Regions from separate parts of the Mycobacterium noviomagense genome, predicted to be linked through region 2. Evidence: riboswitches for the same ligand, from Rfam matches in the RefSeq annotation. Region 2 holds a riboswitch; each other region holds the start of a gene.

What was found. A riboswitch is a leader RNA that binds a small molecule or an ion and turns the genes downstream of it on or off. The one in region 2 is predicted to bind magnesium.
Region 1: it holds a riboswitch for magnesium, as region 2 does, so the genes downstream of both, G6N15_RS21465 (stealth family protein) here and G6N15_RS18825 (Rv1535 family protein) in region 2, are expected to answer to the same signal.
Region 3: it holds a riboswitch for magnesium, as region 2 does, so the genes downstream of both, G6N15_RS19950 (hypothetical protein) here and G6N15_RS18825 (Rv1535 family protein) in region 2, are expected to answer to the same signal.

Annotation. Positions count from the first base shown of each region.
Region 1 covers NZ_AP022583.1:4,533,187-4,540,637, reverse strand. Annotated here, with positions in the region: gene dop (pup deamidase/depupylase) at 70-1,566, shown strand; gene G6N15_RS21485 (ubiquitin-like protein Pup) at 1,661-1,855, shown strand; gene prcB (proteasome subunit beta) at 1,852-2,748, shown strand; gene prcA (proteasome subunit alpha) at 2,745-3,491, shown strand; gene G6N15_RS21470 (NADAR family protein) at 3,589-4,059, shown strand; M-box (ykoK) riboswitch at 4,166-4,339, shown strand; gene G6N15_RS21465 (stealth family protein) at 4,419-5,918, shown strand; gene G6N15_RS21460 (phosphodiesterase) at 5,961-6,884, opposite strand; gene G6N15_RS23560 (hypothetical protein) at 6,992-7,123, opposite strand; gene pafA (Pup--protein ligase) at 7,217-7,451, shown strand, end outside.
Region 2 covers NZ_AP022583.1:3,952,318-3,959,768, reverse strand. Annotated here, with positions in the region: gene G6N15_RS18845 (hypothetical protein) at 1-330, shown strand, start outside; gene ileS (isoleucine--tRNA ligase) at 320-3,451, opposite strand; gene G6N15_RS18835 (amino acid-binding protein) at 3,681-4,055, opposite strand; gene G6N15_RS18830 (lipase family protein) at 4,131-4,895, shown strand; gene G6N15_RS18825 (Rv1535 family protein) at 5,062-5,307, opposite strand; M-box (ykoK) riboswitch at 5,587-5,756, opposite strand; gene G6N15_RS18820 (flavin-containing monooxygenase) at 5,857-7,308, opposite strand; gene G6N15_RS18815 (TetR/AcrR family transcriptional regulator) at 7,301-7,451, opposite strand, start outside.
Region 3 covers NZ_AP022583.1:4,221,061-4,228,511, forward strand. Annotated here, with positions in the region: gene G6N15_RS19940 (NAD-binding protein) at 1-672, opposite strand, end outside; gene G6N15_RS19945 (NRAMP family divalent metal transporter) at 713-2,515, opposite strand; gene G6N15_RS19950 (hypothetical protein) at 3,020-3,235, opposite strand; M-box (ykoK) riboswitch at 3,690-3,860, opposite strand; M-box (ykoK) riboswitch at 4,283-4,453, shown strand; gene G6N15_RS19955 (PE family protein) at 4,749-5,045, shown strand; gene G6N15_RS19960 (PPE family protein) at 5,067-6,281, shown strand; gene G6N15_RS19965 (PPE family protein) at 6,303-7,451, shown strand, end outside.

The DNA of each region.
Region 1 (7,451 bases), 580 kb from region 2:
GTTGGATTGTGCGGCTCCTCCTCGCCCCGCTTCGCGGGCCGCATCCTCGCCGTCGCCTAGGCTTTAGCCATGCAAAGGATTATCGGGACGGAGGTCGAGTACGGCATCTCGTCGCCGTCGGACCCGACCGCGAACCCGATCCTCACCTCGACCCAGGCGGTGCTGGCCTACGCGGCGGCCGCCGGCATTCAGCGCGCCAAGCGCACCCGCTGGGACTACGAGGTGGAATCACCGCTGCGTGATGCCCGCGGGTTTGACCTGAGCCGCTCAGCCGGCCCGCCGCCGGTGGTCGACGCCGACGAGGTCGGCGCCGCCAACATGATCTTGACCAACGGGGCGCGACTCTACGTCGACCACGCACACCCCGAATACTCCGCGCCCGAATGCACCGACCCGCTGGACGCGGTCATCTGGGACAAGGCCGGGGAGCGGGTGATGGAGGCGGCCGCCCGCCACGTCGCCAGCGTGCCCGGGGCGGTGAGGCTGCAGCTGTACAAAAACAACGTCGACGGCAAGGGCGCCTCCTACGGGTCGCACGAGAACTACCTGATGAGCCGCCAGACCCCGTTCTCGGCCGTCATCGTGGGTCTGACCCCGTTTCTGGTGTCCCGCCAGGTGATCACCGGCCAAGGCCGGGTGGGCATCGGCCCCGCGGGCGACGAACCCGGGTTTCAGCTCGCGCAGCGCGCCGACTACATCGAGGTCGAGGTCGGCCTGGAAACCACGCTCAAACGCGGCATCATCAATACCCGCGACGAGCCCCACGCCGACGCCGACCGATACCGGCGACTGCATGTCATCATCGGCGACGCCAACCTCGCCGAGACATCGACATACCTGAAACTCGGTACCACGGCGCTGGTGCTCGACCTGATCGAAGAGGGCATCGACTTAAGCGATCTGGCGCTCGCGCGCCCGGTGCACGCCGTGCACACCATCAGCCGCGACCCGTCGCTGCGGGCCACGGTGGCGCTGGCCGACGGCCGGGAACTGACCGGGCTTGCCCTCCAACGGATTTACCTGGACCGGGTGGCGAAGCTGGTCGACTCCCGCGACCCCGACCCGCGCGCTAACGACATCGTGGAAACCTGGGCGCACGTACTCGACCTGCTCGAGCGCGATCCGATGGAGTGCGCCGAGCTGCTGGACTGGCCGGCCAAGCTGCGCCTGCTCGAAGGGTTCCGCCAGCGGGAGAACCTCAACTGGTCGGCCCCGCGGCTGCATCTGGTCGACCTGCAGTACTCCGACGTCCGGTTGGACAAGGGCCTCTACAACCGCCTGGTCGCCCGCGGCTCGATGAAGCGGCTGGTCACCGAACAACAGGTGCTCAACGCGGTGGAGAACCCGCCCACCGACACCCGCGCCTACTTCCGCGGCGAGTGCCTGCGCCGATTCGGCGCCGACATCGCCGCCGCCAGCTGGGACTCGGTGATCTTCGACCTGGGCGGCGACTCGCTGGTGCGCATTCCCACGCTCGAGCCGCTGCGTGGCAGCAAGGCGCACGTCGGGGCGTTGCTGGATTCGGTCGACAGTGCGGGTGAACTGGTGGAACAACTGACGACGTGAGCTTCGTTACGGAAGGAAAGGTCGGCGTGGACCGGTAGGGTAGAGGAACCGGCGCCGGCGTGATGCGGCGCCGATGACGAAGCAGGAGGCAGCGATGGCTCAGGAGCAGACCAAGCGTGGCGGTGGCGGCGGCGATGACGACGACCTCACCGGCAGCAACGCCGCGGGCCAGGAGCGTCGCGAAAAGCTGACCGAGGAAACCGACGATCTGCTCGACGAGATCGACGACGTTCTCGAGGAGAACGCCGAGGACTTCGTGCGCGCGTACGTCCAAAAGGGCGGACAGTGACCTGGCCGTTCCGCGATCGCCTTGTCACGAATTCAGCACTTCCCGGAGTCCCCGCTAGCCCCGTAGATCTGTCCTCGTTCGCCGACTTCCTGCGCCGCCAGGCGCCGGAGCTATTGCCGGTCTCCGCCGGCGCCCCCGAGCCCGTCGGAACCGGTGCGCCCAGTCACCAGCTGCCGCATGGGACAACGATCGTCGCGCTCAAATACCCCGGTGGTGCGGTCATGGCCGGTGACCGCCGATCCACCCAGGGCAACATGATCGCCGGGCGCGACATCAAGAAGGTCTACATCACCGACGACTACACCGCGACGGGCATCGCCGGCACTGCCGCCATCGCGGTCGAGTTCGCCCGGCTCTACGCCGTCGAACTCGAACACTACGAAAAGTTGGAAGGCGTCCCGCTCACCTTCAACGGCAAAGTCAACCGCCTGGCGATCATGGTCCGCGGCAACCTCGGCGCGGCCATGCAGGGGTTGGTCGCGCTGCCGCTGCTCGCCGGCCTCGACATCGACGATCCTGATCCACAAAAGGCCGGCCGCATCGTGTCGTTCGACGCCGCTGGAGGCTGGAACATCGAAGAAGAGGGCTACCAGGCGGTGGGGTCGGGTTCGATCTTCGCCAAATCGTCGATGAAAAAGCTCTACTCGCAGGTCACCGACGCCGATTCGGCGCTGCGGGTGGCGGTGGAGGCGCTCTACGACGCCGCCGACGACGACTCCGCCACCGGCGGGCCGGATCTGGTTCGCGGCATCTTCCCCACGGCGGTCAACATCGGACCCGAGGGCGCCGTCGACGTGCCCGAGGAGCGCATCGCCGAGCTGGCCCGCGAGGTCATCGAAAGCCGGTCGCGCGCCGACACTTTCGGCCCGGACGCGCAAGCGGGTGAGAAGTGAGCTTCCCGTATTTCATTTCGCCCGAGCAGGCGATGCGCGAGCGCAGCGAGCTCGCCCGCAAGGGCATCGCCCGGGGCCGCAGCGTGGTGGCGCTGGCCTACGCGGGCGGTGTGTTGTTCGTCGCCGAAAACCCGTCGCGCTCGCTGCAGAAGATCAGCGAGCTCTACGACCGGGTCGGCTTCGCGGCCGCGGGTAAGTTCAACGAATTCGACAACCTGCGCCGCGGCGGCATCCAGTTCGCCGACACCCGCGGCTACGCCTACGACCGCCGCGACGTCACCGGCCGACAGCTGGCCAACGTGTACGCGCAGACCCTGGGCACCATCTTCACCGAGCAGGCCAAGCCGTATGAGGTCGAGCTGTGCGTGGCCGAGGTGGCGCACTACGGCGAATCCAAACCCCCTGAGCTGTACCGGATCACCTACGACGGGTCGATCAACGACGAGCCGCACTACGTCGTCATGGGTGGCACAACCGAGCCGATCGCCAACGCGCTCAAGGATTCCTACACCGAAAACGCCGACCTGGCCGACGCGGTGCGGATCGCCGTCGAGGCGCTGCGGGCGGGCAGCGGCAACGGCTCGGGCGACCAGCCGGCCTTGGGTGTGTCGACCCTGGAAGTCGCGATCCTCGACCAGAACCGGCCGCGACGGGCGTTTCGGCGGATCACCGGCGCGGCGCTGGAAGCGCTGCTGCCCAAACCCGAGGCTTCTGGCTCGGCTGACGGCAAGTCGTCGAAGTAGCCCGCCGATTGAACGTCGCGCACTTCGCGTGACGCGTATTCGGCGGGTCGCGTAGCTTGGCCCACAGGACAGGATTGCAAGCTGCGGAGGTCGCCCGATGAACGCGCTGCATATCCCGATAATCGACTCCTTCGCGGGGCAGTACCTGTTCTTGTCGAACTTCGCACCTGCGCCCACCCCGCATCGGGGCTGGCTGTATCCAACCAGCGAACATGCCTTCGCCGCGGCGAAGACGCGCGACCCTGCGGCGGTTGCGGCCATTCGTGACACCGATGATCCGGCACGCGCCAAGCAGATCGGGCGTGCCGCGCCGCTGGTCGAGGGCTGGGAAGCCGGCGGCAAATTCGCGGCGATGGAAGAGGTGGTCAGCGCCAAGTTCGATAACAACCCCGGCTTGGCTCGCCGGCTCCTGGACACCCACGGCGTACTGCTGGTGGAAGGAAACACCTGGCATGATCAGGTGTGGGGGTCCTGCCGGTGTGACGACCATTGCGACATCCCCGGCGGAAACGCGCTCGGTGTCATCCTGATGGCCGTGCGGTTACGGCTGGCGGCGCGGCATCGGTGACCGGTTCGGCCGCGACGCGGGACCCGAACAACACCAACGGCTTTGGCCGCAGCCCGGACAGTGTTGCCACAGTGTTGCCGAACGCTGAAATCGGTGCTACCTTGCGGGAGCACCTCGTTAGGCGAGGCTCCTGGACGAACATAGGCCACTGATCTGACGACGTCGAGAGACGCCCAAGATCAGGACAGATCTCCCCGGCTTAAGGGGTGGTCCCAAGTGGCTTTCCCGCCTCGGCGGGCATACGTCGGCCAGTGCCAAAGCTCAACGTGTGAGGGCAATGTCGCCGCTCGACCCGCATCTGCGGTGTCCCTCTGTGTGCATGTTGTGACCGGGATCGAGTACGGAAGGCGGGTGTTCCCATGACCAGCACGATCGACTTCCACGTCGTCGGTTCAGCCGATGGGCTGCGCCTGACTCCGTACGAGGCTATGCAGCAGGACTTGCTGTACATCCGCGGCGAGCTGGAGCGCGCCGGTATTCCGTTCCTACTCATCCGCGGCGCGGACGGACGCCCGGCACTCGTGGTCGATATCGCCCTGCGCGCCCGGGTGGCCGACGCTTTGATGGCGGCCTGCCTGGACGCGCCGCTGCGCGCCAAGGTTCTCGACGGCACTGGCCGCCGCTCTGTGTATCTCGGTGACGGGCTGCTCTCTGTGTCACCGGACCCGCGGTTGCTGCGGATATTCCGCCGGCGCGAATGCCCGCGCTCCGGCATGCGTTACGGCGCCTCGGCCGGCGTCGAACTGCAGTTCTGGGTGTTCGACGGCGAGCAGGCGGTCTGCCCCATCGAGAACTCGCTGACCCGCAAGACCTTGGCGCTCAGCGAGGTTGAATACACAGAAGTCGAACTGCACGGCCGGACATGGCCGACGATCGCCGGGATGTTCACCCCGCACGCCGGGGACATCACGTTCGACATCGACATGGTGTTCTCCTGGGTGGACGGCAACGACCCGGAGTTCCGGGCGCGCCGGGCGGCGGCGATGGCGAATCACGTTGTGGGGGAAGGTGATGACGCCGACGCGCGGATCCGCCACATCGACGAGCTGAAGTACGCCCTGCGGTCGGTGCACGCATTCGCGCCGTGGGTGCGCCGGATCTTCATCGCGACCGACTCGCCGGTACCGCAGTGGCTGGCTCCGCACCCGAAGATCACGATCGTGCGTGCCGAGGAGCACTTCACCGACCGTTCCGCGCTGCCCGTGTACAACAGCCACGCCGTGGAGACCCAGCTGCACCACATCCCTGGCCTGGCTGAGCATTTCCTGTACTCCAACGACGACATGTTCTTCGGGCGGACGCTGTCGCCGGCGATGTTCTTCTCCCCGGGCGGGGTCACCAAGTTCATCGAAGCGGGAACCCGAATCGGGTTGGGCGTCAACCACCCCGAGCGCAGCGGCTTCGAGAACGCCGCACGGGTCAACCGGCAACTGCTGTGGGAGAGGTTCGGCAAGATCATCACCCGTCACCTGGAGCACACCGCTGCTCCGTTGCGCAAGAGCGTCCTGTTCGAGCTCGAGCGCGAGTTCGCGGAGGACTTCGCCCGCACTCAGGCGAGCCGTTTCCGGTGCAGCACCGACATTTCGGTGACCAACTCGCTGTATCACTACTACGCGTTGATGACCGGGCGGGCGGTGCAGAACGAGGCGGCGAAGGTGCTCTACGTGGACACCACCTTGCGGTCTGGGCTGGCGAAACTGCCGAAACTGCTGAGGAAGCGCAAGTTCGACTTCTTCTGCCTCAATGACGGCAGCTTCCCCGAGGTGAGCGCCGAGGAGCGAGCGCGTGCGGTTGGCGAGTTCCTGGAAGGCTACTTCCCAGTGCCGGCACCGTGGGAGCGGGCCGTCGCCGACGAGTGAGACGACCCAGCGGGCGGGTGCGTTGGTCCCGTCCGCTGGGAATCACCTGCGGTGTGCCAATTGCGGTGGGATGCGCGGTATTCGGGCCGCCGGCAGGATGCTCACCTGAGCGTCGCTGAGTTCACGCTGCACCGTTCCGGGCGGGACGAACCGCCCGACCGTGGGTCCGGCGGCCAGCGGAATGACGGTGTGTACGACAGTGTCTGGGTAACAGTGCACGAGATTGAACGCCTGTGCGCCGTCGCGCCCACGAGTTCCCGGCGTCAGCAGATCTTGGGTGTAGCAGCTGGCCGAGGCCACCGACACCGGGATGCCGGCGAAAGTGGCTGTGGTCGAGTAGTGCAGGTGTCCGGCCAGGATGCTGCGCACGTCGGTGCCGCGTAGCACGTCGGCCAACGCTGTCTGGTCGCGCAGCTCCACCATGACAGCGAGATCCTGCACGCAGGGGATCGGGGGGTGGTGCATGGCGAGGATGGTGCCGAACGGAGCTGGGTCGGCCAGCTGGTCGGCCAGCCACCGCAACTGCTCGGGCGCGATCTCGCCGTGGTGGTGGCCGGGAACCGAAGTGTCCAGCACCACTACGCGCAATCCGCCGATATCGTGCACGCGGTCCATCGGCGCCATCGTCGGGCTCTCGCGCAACAGATGTTCGCGCAGCGCGGCTCGATGGTCGTGGTTGCCCATCACCCAAATGACCTGAGCGCCAAGGCGGTCGGCCAACGGCTCGACGAGTTCGCGCAACTTGCGGTAGGCGTCCGGCTGGCCGGTGTCGGCCAGGTCGCCGGTGAAGATCAACGCGTCGGGACAAGTTTGGGAGGCCTCCAGCCGCTCGAGCAGCTCGGAAAACCGGGCGTCCGCGTCGACGTGTCCGTAAAGGTCGTCGTCGCCGGCTACTAGATGGGTGTCGCTGATGTGTGCAATGACGTGGTCCGGCCGCGGATGCTCCGCGGCCCTGGGTCTATCCACCGGACTACAAGCACCTCTCTGATGAGCAACTAGCACCCTCGACTTTACCGAAGCGGTATCGGAATGCCGGTAAAGCGTGCCTTGACGTCGAGTGACGTTACGACGAACTACCTGGAGCGGCGCCCGTCGGTGTCCGAGGCCGCCGTGGTTCGTCGCAGCTCATCGAGCTTGTCGGCCAACCCGGTGAAGCCGGCGGCGTGCGTGCGTAGCCGCGCGGTCTCGGTCGCTGAGGCCGGCATGCCTCACCCTGGCACGTGAGCGCAGCATGTCACCTGCACCATCCACAGCGGGGCTTCCACACCCTATGCGCGTTTAACCAGTACGCTCGAATCGTGCAGCGGCGAATCATGGGCATCGAGACCGAATTCGGTGTCACCTGCACATTTCACGGCCACCGGCGTCTGTCACCGGACGAGGTGGCCCGATACTTGTTTCGTCGCGTCGTGTCCTGGGGCCGCAGCTCGAACGTGTTCCTGCGCAATGGCGCCCGGCTCTACCTCGACGTGGGCAGCCATCCGGAGTACGCGACCGCCGAATGCGACAACCTGGTGCAGCTGGTCACCCACG
Region 2 (7,451 bases):
GGTATCAAACTGGGCAATAGGCACTTTCACCACTACAACCTCGGAATCGCGTTGCTGTCCATCGTGGGCGCGGTGGGCCTGCGCGGATCGGACGAACAACGGCGCCACCCTGTGGCGGCGGTCGCGTTCGGCGCCGCCAACGCGATGATCGTCGACGAGTTGGCCTTGCTGCTCGACCTTGAGGATGTCTACTGGAAGGCCGAGGGACGCGAGAGCGTCGACGTGGCGGTCGGTCTCATCGCCGCAAGCGGCACCGTGCTGGCCGGGATGCCGTTCTGGCCGTATGCGCGTCGCGCATTGCGATCACCCAAAGACGCCGCTAAACCTTAGCGATCGCCACCCGGACGCCATCACCGATCTCCGCGGATTCCGGACCCGGATCGCCGAAGTCGAAACTGGTGGCGAGGATCTCGCGGGCGATGAGGTCGCGATGCGTCCGCGCCCATTCCGCGCGCTCGGCAGGCACTGAGATCACTACGCTGATGCGGTCGGAGACGTCGAGGCCGGTCGACTTGCGCAGCTCCTGTAGCTCGCGGATGCGGTCTTTGGCCCAGCCTTCGGCCTCCAGTTCGGGTGTCACCGTGCCGTCCAGCACGACCAGCCCGGCACCGTCGGGCAGTGCGGCGGTGAACTCCGGGTCGGCGGCCACCAGGCGCGAGCTGAACTCGTCCGGCTGCAGCAGCGCCGGTCCTGCGGTCAGTGTGCCGTCCGGGTTGACGACCCCCTCGCCCGCCTTCACCGCCTTGATCGCGCCCTGCACATCCTTACCCAGCCGTGGTCCGGCCACCCGGGCGTTCACGGTGAGCTCGAAACGACCGTAACGGCCGATGTCGTCAGTCAGTTCGACCTTCTTGACGTTCAGCTCGTCGGCGATCAGATCAATGAACGGCTCCAGGCGCTGCGGTTCATCAACAGCGACAGTCAATTTCGGTAGCGGCAGCCGAACCCGCAGCTTCTTGGCCTTGCGCAGCGACGACGCCGCCGAGCACACCTGGCGGACCTGGTCCATGGCAGCAACCAACTCGGTATCCGCCGGCAGCGTGTCCGCCGACGGCCAGTCGGTCAGATGCACCGATCGCTCTTTAGTGATGCCGCGCCAGATCACCTCGGTAGTCAGCGGCAGCAGCGGCGCGGCCAGGCGAGCGGTGACCTCCAGCGCGGTGTGCAGGGTGTCGATGGCGTCGGCGTCTTCGTCCCAGAACCGTTGCCGTGAGCGTCGCACATACCAGTTCGTCAACGCCTCAGTGAACTGGCGCAGCTGCTCGCATGCAGCGGAGATGTCGCAGACATCAAGTGCATTGGTGAGGTCGTCTCGCAACGCGGCCAGCTTGGCAAGGATGTAGCGGTCCAGCACGTGCGGCGAATCAGTGCGCCAATCGCCGACCTTCGGCGCATACAAGGCAAGGAAGCTGTAGGCGTTCCAGAACGGCAGCAGCACCTGACGCACACCCTCGCGGATGCCCGGCTCGGTAACGATCAGGTTGCCTCCCCGCAGGATCGGCGAGGCCATCAAAAACCACCGCATGGCATCCGAGCCGTCGCGGTCGAACACCTCCTTGACATCGGGATAGTTGCGCAGCGACTTACTCATCTTCTGCCCGTCAGAACCCAGCACAATCCCGTGCGCCACACAGGTTTTGAAAGCAGGTCGGTCGAACAGCGCGGTGGCCAGCACGTGCAGGGTGTAGAACCAGCCGCGGGTCTGCCCGATGTATTCGACGATGAAGTCGCCAGGGTAATGGCTGTCGAACCAGTCGCGGTTCTCGAAGGGGTAGTGCACCTGCGCGTAGGGCATCGACCCGGAGTCGAACCACACGTCGAAGACGTCAGGGATTCGCCGCATCATCGAACGCCCGCTGGGATCATCGGGGTTGGGCCGGACGAGTTCGTCGATGTAGGGCCGGTGCAGATTGTCGGGCCGGACACCGAAGTCGCGTTGCAACTCGTCGAGGCTGCCGTAGACGTCGATCCGCGGATACCCGGGATCGTCGGAGACCCACACCGGAATCGGCGTTCCCCAGTAGCGGTTTCGGGAAATCGACCAGTCGCGTGCGTTTTCCAGCCACTTGCCGAACTGACCGTCTTTGACGTGCTCGGGATGCCAGGTGATCTGCTGGTTGAGTTGCACCATGCGGTCGCGGAATTCGGTGACTTTCACAAACCACGACGACACCGCCCGGTAGATCAGCGGATTGCGGCACCGCCAGCAGTGCGGGTAGGGGTGCTCATACGTTTCGTGCCGCAACAGCACCGCGCCGTTAGCCGCGGCCGAGCCGGTGCCGTTTTTGAGATCCCGGATGATGTGTGGGTTGGCGTCGAACACGTGCTGGCCCTGGTAATCCGGAACCGATGAATCGAAGCGGCCGTTGCTGTCAACGGGTGTGGCCGGCACGATGCCGGCCTTGTCCCCCGCCTCCTTGTCGTCCTCGCCGTAGGCCGGCGCCATGTGAACGATCCCGGTGCCGTCCTCGGTCGTCACGAACTGTCCGGGCAGCACGTGAAAGGCTTTAGCCGAATCGTTCCAGCGCGAGTCCATGAAATAGGGAAACGGCGGCAGATACCGCATACCCAGCAGATCCGCACCGCTATAGCGGCCCAGCACCTCCGGCTCGTCGCCGAGCTCGCGCGCGTAGGCGCCCAGCCGCGCTTCTGCCAGCACATAGCGCCGCTCCCCCGCCCGAACCTGCACGTAGGTCACGTCGGGGTTGACGGCCACCGCCTGGTTGGACGGCAGCGTCCACGGCGTCGTCGTCCACACCAGCAGGTACGCACCCGCCAATTCCCCTTCGGGAAGCCGGAATCCGACCGTGATCGCCGGGTCCTGACGACTCTGGTAGACGTCGTCGTCCATCCGCAGTTCGTGGTTGGACAACGGGGTTTCGTCGCGCCAGCAATACGGCAGCACCCGGTAGCCCTCGTAGACCAAACCTTGGTCCCACAGCTGCTTGAACGCCCAGATCACCGACTCCATGTAGGGCAGATCGAGCGTCTTGTAGTCGTTGTCGAAATCGACCCACCGGGCCTGGCGGGTGACATAGGCCTGCCATTCGTCGGTGTAGCGCAACACCGATTCGCGGCAGGCTTCGTTGAACGCCGCGATGCCCATCGCGTCGATCTGCGACTTGTCGGTGATGCCGAGCTGGCGTTCGACCTCGAGTTCGGCGGGCAGCCCGTGGGTGTCCCAGCCGAAGCGGCGCTCCACCTTGTAGCCGCGCATGGTGCGATACCGCGGCACGATGTCCTTGACGTAGCCGGTGAGCAGGTGCCCGTAATGCGGCAGGCCGTTGGCGAAGGGCGGCCCGTCGTAGAACACGTATTCGGGGGCGTCGGCGCGGCGCGCGATGCTGGCGCGGAAAGTGTCGTCGCGGGCCCAGTAGTCGAGGACCTCGAGCTCCAACGCCGGAAAATCGGGTGCCCCGCTGCCCAGTTTCGGATAGCTGTGCTCGGTCACTGCGTCGTCTCCTGTGCCATTGTCAGGCCGGGGACGACGCCGCGCATGATGCGCGAGCGCCGCGGTACCACCCCGCTTGCCGCGCTGGCGCGCGACCGCTCGATGACGGCTGTGACGGGCCTACCCGTTCGGTTCTACTGAGCCTGGTTGGCTGTTCTTCCGAAGGCTCCCCGGTGATGGCCGGATCGATGCCGTTGGGACAATTCTACGGACGGCGCCAAATCGGCACTCAGCCCAGTGCCGCCTTCGCATCGGCCAGGTTGTCCGCGCCGAGCACCAAGCGGGTCTCGGTGGCCAGGTAGGCCGTTTCCAAGTTGACCTTCGCAGTGCCGAGCTTGTGGATCGCCTCGGCAAGCGCACCCGGACGGTCTTGTATGTCGAGAACGATGACTTCCTGCTCTTCGGCGATTTTGATTCCGGCGTCGTGCAACGCTTCAAACGCGGGCGTGGCGTCGTAGACCAGGATGTGCACCTCGGACTGCCCGCCCCCGCTGCTCAGCGCGCACAGGCCGGCGATGTTGACGCCCGCCTTGCCCAGCACGTCGCCGACCCGGGCCAGCTCACCGGGCTCGTCGTCGAGATAGAGCGTCAGATCGGTCGCCATGGTGGTACTCAACGCTACTGCGAAAACCGGGCGTATTGCGGCGATTCCAGCGGGCCACCTCTTACACTGCGGCGCGTGGCATTCAACGCAGTGTTCGCTCGGGACGTGGCCTTACCGTTGGCGCTGGCCGCCTACAGCGTGATGGACGGAAGTTCCCCCGCCCTGCCAACCGGGTTCGTGCAGACAGCACTGATCCGAGCCGACGGTGCCTTACTCACCGCGATGACCGACCCACATCCTGCGGTGGTGGCGATGACGAAGGACAACACCATCTTTGGTCTGATGGGCCACAACGCCGCCACTCACACCGCATTCGTATCGTTTCGCGGCAGCGCGGACCTGGCCGACTGGCTCGCCGACTTCGACGCCGTCCCCACCGGATACGCGCCGATCGCCGGATTCGGAGAAGTGGCAGCCGGCTTTTTAGACGTCTACGAACTCGTCCGCGACAGCATCGCCGCGAACTTAGCGACCGCAACCGCCGACTGCGATCAGATCCTGATCACCGGACACAGCCTGGGCGCCGCGCTGAGCGTGCTCGCCGCCCCGGATATCTTCCGCAAGATGCCGCCGAACACCATCGAGCCGCGGCTGATCACCTTCGCCGGGCCTCGCGTCGGGTTCAACGACTTCGCGGCCGCATTTAACGCCGCCATCGAAAGCTGTTTTCGAGTGGTCAACTTCCTCGACATCGTGCCGCACGTGCCGCCGTCCCCGTATGTGCATGTCGGCGCTGAGATCGATGTCGACAGCGGCGGCGCGATCGACGTCGTCTGGCGCCATAGCTTGGCCGCTTACCGCCAAGGCTTGACCGCGCTGATAAACCGTTCTTCTGCCTAGAACGCGACACGCCGATCATGGAGGCAACCAATGATGACCGGCGCGTCGCGTCCTAGCTGCTCAAAAGCAATGAAGCCAAAATGCGAGTTGCCAGGCGCTCGACCCAAAGAGTCAGCGACCTGGCAACTAGCGGCTTGGGGAGAAGGATCGCTCGGCGGTCATCGGACTACGCCACCTCGAGCAGTCCCACTCGCCACAGCGCCGCGTACAGGTGACGCAGCGGAATGCTCAGCAAACGAGCAGCCCCGGTGACCAACGGGTCTCCCTGGCCGAAGGGGTCGGACTTGACGTCGCGCGCCACCTTCTTCGCCGCGGTGTCCGCCGGCGCCGGCGCTACGGTCAGCTTCGGCGCCGCCGTCAGCCGGGGGGCGGGTGCGGTGGTCACCACCTCGTCGTACAGAACAGCGGTCATGGTTGCCTCCTAGACGGAAATCAAGCGGTTTTTGTTGGGACTTGATGTTCCGTCCCGCTGGTTCCGAGCAGTTCCCTGCTCTTAGGCAACGCGCGCGTCGAGCCGATTCAGCTGGAGGCGGCGTGCCGGGGACCGGTTCGGGACGAAACAGGACCCGGATATCGGTCCGGACTCTCACTGGAACTCATTCGTCCCTCACCTCCTCACGGCAACGCCAGGTGCGGATAGCCGCACAACATCCACGTGCACTGCAGGAGTACAGCCCGACGAATGTCGGTGACCGCACCCCACTCGCTAGAGCTTCGACACCACACGGCGTGTCCGGTATCCCGGAAGCCACTTGGGCTCAACCCTTAAGCCGGGAAGAGCTGTCCTGACCCGGGGCGTCTCTCGACGTTCAGGGTCAGTGGCCTATGTCCGTGTAGCCGCCTCACCTAACGAGGTGCTTACATCCGATGATGCAGGAACATCTTGATTAGGTCAATTTAATCCCGACCGGCGTGTCAGCGAATTGACGGTATCTTTACGTTAACGACACCTGAACACGTGTCACGCGAGCTCATAATCTCGCAGGTCAGGGCGTGTCATGACGTCCTGGAACCGGGTGAAACTCCACGGCCACACCGCGGGTAATCCGCGGTCGTCGAGATACCAACTTCGGCAACCAGTCACCCACACCGTCTTCTTGGCGGCCTCGGCTCGCGCGGCCTCGAAGCGGGTCGTGACCGCGCGTTTGGCGCTGATCGCACGGTATCGGCCGTCGGCCAGTAGCTCGATGAGCTGCATGAGGTAGGCGAACTGCGCCTCGGCGACGTCGATCAGCGAGAAATTGCCGACCGGCCCGTTGGGGCCGTTGAGCATGAACAGGTTGGGAAAGCCCGGAACCGACACCGACAAGTACGCGTACGGCCGCTGCGCCCATACGTCGTCGAGGCGCACGCCGTCGCGGCCCACCACGTCGATCGGCCGCAGGAAGCGGTCGACCCGGAACCCGGTGGCCAGCACGAGCACGTCAAGCCGGTGCAGTTCACCGTCGAGGGTCCGGACGCCATCCGGCTCGACCCGGGCAATGGGCTCGGTGACCAGGCGGGCGTTGGGCCGCTGAATGGCTTCGTAGAAGTTCGGCGAGATGATCAGCCGCTTACACCCGGCCCGGTAGTCGGGCCGCAACTTCTCCCGCAGCACGGGATCGGCCACATTGTCCTCGAGGTTGGCGCAAGCTGCCTGTTGCAGCTGCATGAGCGCGGGCGAGTCTGCGTCGACGACCGCGTTGGCGAAACTTTGGACAAAGCCGGCGTTCAGCTCGGCACGCAGCTTGCTCAGCAGCGACGGGTTGGCGCGGTAGCGGGCCCGCTCCGCCTCGTCGATGGGCGGATTCTGTACCGGCAGGATCCATTGCGGGGTGCGCTGGAAGAGGCGCAGCTCGGCCACGGTGTCGGTGACGGCGCCGACGATCTGCACCGCGGATGAGCCGGTGCCAACCACGCCGAGCCGCGCACCAGCCAGTGGCACGCTGTGATCCCACCGCGAGCTGTGGAACACGCGAGGTCGCCTGCGCGACCCGAGCCCCTCGATGTCGGGATAGCGCGGGTGGTGCAGCACCCCGGTGGCGGCGATGACAACGTCGGCCTCGTCGCGCTCACCGGTGGAAGTCGTGATGCGCCAACGGTTTCCGATGTATTCCAGGCGGCGGATTTCGCGGCCGAAGCGGATCAGCTCGTCGACGGCGTGGTGGCGCGCGACGCTCTCGAAATAGGCGAGGATCTCCGGCCCGGGCGCGAACGCATGGCTCCATTCGGGGTTCGGCGCGAAGGTATAGGTGTAGAGGTGCGAGGGCACATCGCAGGCGATGCCCGGATAGGTGTTCTCCCGCCAGGTGCCGCCGAGCCGGTCGGCCTTTTCGTACACCGTGATGTCGGTGAAACCCGCTTGGCGCAGCTTGACGGCGGACAGCACGCCGGCCATCCCGGCGCCGATGACGGCGAATCTGAGGTCAGGCATCGCCGTCGGACAACGACGGGCGCCGCGCAGCGGCAGGAGGAGTAATCGCGCTAAATTCCCGAGGCCGCAGGCCGTCGAGGACGAGCGATACCACGAAGTCGGCGACTTCGGCGGCGCTGACACCGTCGTCGGTGGAAAGGCGC
Region 3 (7,451 bases), 270 kb from region 2:
TGCCGGGTTGACGTCGTCGCGCAGGGTGCGTGCGGCGTCGAGTAGTCGCCGTAGCCGAGACTGGCGTGTGCGCCTTCCGATAGGCCGCGGTCCCCTGATGCCGCGGCCGGCCAACTCGTCAGCGGTGCCGATCATCGCCGTCCAGTCGCCGGCGTTCACCCGCAGATCCCGGCCGGGAGACCCGAGCACCTCTCCGGGGGTAAAGGACTGCTCGCCTCGAATCACCGCCACCGGGGCGAGGTCACCGTAGAGCTCGCGCAACGTCGCGTCACGCGGCGCCTCGCTGCCCCAAACACCGAATTTGATGCCAGCGGCCTCGAATGGGTGCGTGCTGCTCGCCAGACAAGCCTCGACAACCGACTGCGCCGCTAAGTCCGCGACGTCGAGGATCGCCCCCGGCCCATTGTCGGCGGCTACCGCTTCTCGCAGCACGTCGTTGGTCAGCCGCGCCACCACGCGCGCGTGCGGGTTGGCCCTCCTTGCCAGTAGTGCGATTTCGAGATTTGTCGCATCGTCATCTCCCGCGCACACCACGGCGACCGCTTCGGCAACCCCGGCATTGGCGAGGTCGGTGTCACCGAGCTTGACGACGCTCGCGCCGGCGTTCTTCAACTCCTCGATGATCGTCGTCGCCAGTGCGTCCTCACCACTGACAATGATGTGGCCGTACATGATCTCCGCGGCTCCCATCGCTGATCTGGAGGCACACCGGTCAGCCAACGCCGGCTTGGACAACTTTGACCACGACCAGCACACCGGCGAGGACCAAGTAGACGCGGAGCGTCAGCAGCCCTGCCCGCCGTACTGGCGACATCACCGGCCGCTCGAGGGTCGCGAACGCGGGCATGCGCCAGGTTGCACGCACCTTGTTGCGAAAAGCTTTGCGGTCGGCGCGGGTCAACGTGGGGAAATTGTCCAGTTCTTCCAACTGTTCGGGATTGAGCGCACCCAACGGCACGGTGTCCTCCGCGTCGTGTCGGTCGGCGTACCAACCGATTGCGAAGACGATCACGGCGCCGAGTAGGCCGATCGCGCCACCGCCAACCAGGGCACCCTCGAGCGTGTCGGTTGACAGGTTCGGAAACAATGTCACCGCCGTCAACATCAACGACAGCACGACGAGCGACCACACGATCATCCAAGCCAGGGCATTCTGCCGGAAACTGTTCACCCACGGCCCCAGTACCGGACGGTCGTTGCACAGGAGAACCAGAAATACCGTTGCCGACGGCAGCAGGATGCCGGCGAGAACCTGCACACCCTGCGTGATCAGTCCCAGGACATGATCGGGGCTGAATGCGACCACAGCCGAAATCCCAAGCAGCGCAGCGTAAGTACTGTAGAACAGCGGCGCTTCGGTCATCTTCCAATGCAACGAATGCGGCTTGCCGAGCGTGTCACCAAGCGCGTAGGTGGTGGACAGCCCGATCACGTTCGCGCCGATGAGCGAGCAGTCCAGTAACACGATCGCGAACAGCACGCCGACGGTGTGGCCGACGTGGTGGGACAGCTGAGCAGCGACCGCCCCGGCGTCGGTGAAGTTCCCTGCGTCGCTGGTGCGGCCCAACCCGAACGCGGTGGCTGCCATGAGCGCGATGCCCCCGCCGATGACCCCGACAATGCCGATAGCCAGATCGGCACGCCCGTACGGTATCCAGCGGGGCGTGATGCGTTTGTCGACGACATTGGACTGCTGAAAGAACAGCTGCCAGGGCGCCACTGTGGTGCCTACGATCGCGATGATCACCATCAATACGATCGAGTCGGGTTCGCCCGGCAAGGAAGGCACCAGCCCACGGGCGCTTTCCCCTAGCGTGGGATGCACCAACAGCACCACCGGGACAAGCGCCAGGTTTATTGCCAGGAGCACGAACATCAGTTGCTCCCAACGACGGAACGAACCGCCTGCGACCACTCCGAAGAGCAACACCGCGGCAGCCGGAATCGCGATAGCTCTCGGGCAGCCCAGAAATCCGAGTGCCAATGAGACACCGATGAATTCGGTGACGATCGTCAACGCGTTGAGAATCAACAAGTCACCGATGCTGAATGCGCCCCAAAACTTGCCGAACCGTTCGAAAATCAGCCGCGCATGACCAACTCCGGTGACCGCGCCCAACCGCAGCACCATCTCCTGGTTGACGTAGAGCACTGGGATCATCAACAGCAACGTCCACAACAGGCTCATCCCGTAGTTCTGCCCAACCTGGGCGTAGGTCGCCACGCCACCGGCATCGTTGTCGCCGATCATCACGATCAGTCCCGGCCCGGTGATGACCATCAGCGTTCGCAGCCGCTGCCAGCGGCTGCGGCCCGGGCCAGTGGCGTCGCGTGCGATGCGGCCGAACGCGCCAATGATGTCGCCGACATGTGCCGAATCGATCACCGCCGACCCGGATTCGCTGGCGATCACATCCGCTGCGACATGGCTACCATTATCGCCCGGGGCGCCGTCGGTGGTCGCTGAGCTACCAACGCCGACAATGTCGTCTGGCCGGGTGGAGATCTCAGTCATCGGCCTCTCACTTTCCGAACAGAATCGTGGTTGCAGGTGTGCAGTGTGTGCTGGGCCGGTGTGTCATTTGCGGTCGCTTTCAGCACGGGACCGATGACCGCCCGGGGTGGCAGTGATTACTGCCGGCGGCATTGTCGAGACATATAGGGCGGCTCGCTGCTGTGGAGCCAGATTGCAGCGAGCGCGTAACCGGCCCGCCATCTGCCGAGCGGCGTGTAACCCGATCCACCGGTGGGTCCTTGGAATCCGCTGTGCAACAAAACGAGTCATGATCTTCTCCTAGGAGTGACGCCCGGCCGGCTTGCCGTAGTCCACCTCAGTGCCCGAGCAGTCTCGGGTGCGCTTCATTAACCGCCCGTTCACCAATGGTGTACAGGCGCAGGCGAAAGACGCCCGCTGCGCTCAGACGGCAGAAGGAATGCCGCGGCCGGATTGGGACGGAACGGACTTCGAATACGGATATGGACTATCGCTCTGATTCATTTCGCCCTCACCTCCTCACGGCTAGAACACACGCTGTGTCGCAATTATCTGCAAGTCCTGACGGCCCTCGGGCAGCTTCTTGCCGATGCGGCCGCGATAGTGCGACCACGGCAGACGGTGCTCAGCCGGCGTGCCCACCATCTGGTCGAGCAGGTTCGTGGCATGTAGGGCCAGCGCGACATGATGCTGGACATGCCCTAAATCGCTGAAGGCCCGGAACATGTCGGCGCAGCTCACGTTTGGATCTGTTATCCCCGATAGGACCTCGAGTGCGTCACAAAGCGCCGCTCGGACATCCCCGCAGGCTCGGTGGATCTGGCGCTCGGGGTTAGGAGCGGGCATTTGCTTTGCCCTCGGGCCACTCGGATGTGCCTGTGTCGCAACAAAATCCATGATGTTCTCCTGGCAGCAGCCCAACCGGCTGGCACGCAGAATTCCGCCGAGGGCGAGCGAATGCCGGCGCGCTTCATCGCTCTGCGCACCGATAGCGCGCAGACGTCAGCGAAACAGCGTCCGTTAACGCTCAGGCGGCTGGAGAGATGCCGTGACCGGATCGGGACGAAACGGACTTCGAATACGAATACGGACTGTCGCTCGGACTCACTTCGCCCTCACCTCCTCACGGCCGGGGCACACGCGGGTGCCATCACGTTACACAACGGGGTGAGGCGACCTGGCGACTCGGCCAGGGGCGGCACCCCTCTCGTCTGAGCTTTGGCACTGCAAGGCGTATCCGGAAGATCCGGAAGCCACTTGGGCTCAACCCTTAAGCCGGGAGGAGCTGTCCTGACCCTGGGCGTCTCTCGACGTTCGGGGTCAGTGGCCTGTATCCCTGCAGACGCCTCACCTAGCGAGGTGCTTGCCCCTACATGCTGGCACTCACACCTGGTGCCCGTCAAACATTTGGCAAAATTCGCTCCGCCGAACTCCATGGCGCCACGGCCGAGGCGTTAATAAAACACGCAGCCGCGACATCAGACTCTGTCAACATCTTGGGTGTGGTTGCGCCGGCGCGCTTTTGGAGCGGCCCAGATGTGCTGCAGTGGCCAGACTGCCTAGCTGCGTACGTTCCTGACGAAGGCCGATCAGCCCCGATTTGTTCACGCCCGCGATGACGCGGGCCTCGGAACGCCGATGCCCGAAGCCGGCAAGCCAGCCAGTCAGCTGCGCCTGACTCGCACGAATGCCGGCACCTCGAGACCGGCGCGCGCCGTTGGTGACATATCGCACTAGGTCACGGTGTTGGGTTGACGGACGGCCTTCCGGGTGCCACGATTGCCCATGCATGCACCTCGCTAGGTGAGGCGTCTGCAGGGACACAGGCCACTGACCCCGAACGTCGAGAGACGCCCAGGGTCAGGACAGCTCCTCCCGGCTTAAGGGTTGAGCCCAAGTGGCTTCCGGATCTTCCGGATACGCCTTGCAGTGCCAAAGCTCAGACGAGAGGGGTGCCGCTCCTGGCGGAATCACCAGGCTGCCTCACCCCGATGTGCGACATGGTGGCACTCCCATGTGCCCTTGGCCCTGAGGAGGTGAGAGCGGAATGAGTCGCGGTGATAGTCCGTATCCGAGTTCGGTGACCGTTTCGTTCGGATCCGACCCCGGCATCAATCCCGTCGCCTGAATCGGCTTGCGCCGCTTCACTTAACGCGCATTCCCACCCGTTGGTGCGTATGCGTGATTTGGCGTGCTCTGACACGACTACATGCCCCTCCCGGGGTTCCCTATTGCTTGCTTGAGGAGAAGTGTCATGTCTTTTGTCACTACACAGCCGGATATGTTGGCCGCGGCAGCGAGCCAATTACAGGGACTTGGCTCGGCATTGGCCGCCCAGAACGCGGCGGTAGCAGCGCCGACGACCGGCGTGGTGCCCGCTGCTGCCGACGAGGTATCCGCCCTGACTGCAGCACAATTCGCGGCACACGGGCAGCTGTACCAGGCCGTCAGCGCCCAAGCCACGGCAATCCACGAGATGTTCGTGACGATCTTGGGGACCAGCGCCGGATCGTACGCGGCCACTGAGGCGGCGAACGCCACGGTCTTGTGAGCGCTCGGAGGTTTAACCGCAATGGATTTCGCAGCTTTGCCGCCGGAGATCAATTCGGCCAGAATGTATGCCGGTCCCGGAGCGGGCCCGATGCTGGCCGCCGCTGCTGCCTGGAACCAGCTAGCTGCCGAAATGCGCACGACAGCAGTCTCTTACGACTCGGTTATCTCTGGGCTGACTAGCGGGAGCTGGTTGGGTCCGGCATCCACGTCTATGACAGCCGCGGCCGCACCGTATGTGGCATGGATGAATACCACCGCCACGCAGGCTGAGCAGACGGCCGCCCAGGCCCAAGCGGCCGCCGCGGCCTACCAGGCCGCGTTTGCGATGACGGTGCCGCCACCGGTGATCGCAGCCAACCGTGCGCAGTTGGCGGCGCTGGTGGCAACAAACTTCCTGGGGCAGAACACCCCGGCGATTGCGGCCACCGAAGCGCACTACGCGGAGATGTGGGCTCAGGATGCGGCCGCCATGTACGGCTATGCCGCCAACTCGGCGGTCGCGACGCAGCTGGCCCCGTTCAACGTGCCGCCGCAGACGACCACCGCGAACGCGCTGGCCAGCCAGGCCGCCGCGGTCAGTCAGGCCACCGGGACCTCGGCGGCCACCAGCAGCACGTCCGCTGTCGGTAAAGCATCGACGGCTTCGGGGCTGACCTCCCTGCTGGGAGGCGCCACATCGTCGACGGACTCCACAGGCTCGTCCGGGCTGGCGGGTCTCCTGAACGGGTCGAACAACTCGGCGCTGGGAACCTTCCTGAACTCCAACTTCTTCAGCACTGCCGTAGTCAACGGATCCCTTGCGGGCGGGCCGTTCAACCCGCAGTTCCTGCTGCAGACGTTGCAGGGGTTCAGCTTCCTGAACGCCGCCAAGGATGCCGCCAACGGCGGATGGCTACCGGGGTTGGCAGACCTGTTCGATCCGGCGGCGGCCGGCCTGACGCCGGCTGGCGTGCCAGGCCTGGGTGGGGCCGGGTCGGCGGTGTCGGCCGGGCTGGGCAAGGCGGCCTCCGTGGGTGGTCTGTCGGTGCCACCGAGCTGGGCCTCGGCCGCCCCCACCAGCCCGATCGCCTCCGCGCTGGGCGGCACCCCGCTGGCTGCTCCGCCCGGCGCTCCGGTCGGTGGGCCGGGCGGCTTTGCTTCGCCGATGGGGATGACCGGCGGGCTAAGGCGCGCGATCCCGAAATACGGCTTCCGGCTTCCTCCTGTGATGGCACGTCCGCCGGCCGCCGGATAACGGACTGATGGGAAGAGTGTCATGATCGACTTTGCACTGTTGCCGCCGGAAATCAACTCGGCGAGAATGTATTCCGGTCCGGGAGCGGTCCCCATGCTGGCCGCCGCTGCTGCCTGGAATCAGCTGGCGGCTGAAATGCAATCGACTGCAGCGTCTTACAGCTCCGTGATCTCGGGGCTGACCAGCGGGAACTGGCTGGGTCCGGCGTCCACGTCGATGGCAGCCGCGGCTGCGCCCTATGTGGGGTGGATGAACACCACCGCCGTGCGGGCCGAGCAGACAGCCGCCCAGGCCCAAGCGGCCGCCGGGGCATACCAGGCCGCGTACGCGATGACGGTGCCGCCGCCGGCGATTGCGGCCAACCGTGCCCAGCTGACATCGCTGGTGGCGACCAATTACTTAGGCCAGAACACGCCGGCAATCGCAGCTACCGAGGCGGAGTACGGCGAGATGTGGGCCCAGGACGTCGCCGCGATGTACGGCTACGCCGCCAACTCGGCGGCCGCCGCCCAGCTGACCCCGTTCACCGCGCCGCAGCCGACCACCACCGCGAGCGCGGTGGTGAACCAAACCGCTGCCGTCAGCCAGGCCACGGGTACCTCGGCGGCGACGACCGCAACCGCCACCACCGCCACTTCGGCCGCCCCCAACGCATCCAGTGCGTCCGGGTTGGGCGACTTCCTTGGGATCACGGCACCGGGATCCAACCAGTCGACGACGGGACTCGCCGGACTGCTGAACACCCTCGACGGGTCCAACGGGTCGTTGATCGGTGCCTTCCTCAACAACGCGTCAGTGGTGAACCTCAGCAATGCCTTCACCACCAACGGAATTCTGAACCCGACATCGTTCATCGACTCGGTGACGGGATTCAGCTACCTGTTTCCCTCGATGGCTGCGGCCGATGCGGGCGCGGTGGAAGATTTCGCGGCCGGACTCGGTCTCGGCCCGGCGGCCGGCGCGCTCGGGTCAGCAGCGGGCCTGCCAGGACTGGGCGCGGTGTCGGCCGAAATGGGCCAGGCCGCATCGCTGGGCGCCTTGTCGGTACCGCACGGTTGGGCTTCGGCCGCTCCGGCATTCAGCCAAGCGCTGTCGCGCACCAGCGGGCTGAGTGCCGCTCTGGGCGCCACCCCGCTGGTATCGCCCAACGCGCCAGTAGGCATGCCCGGG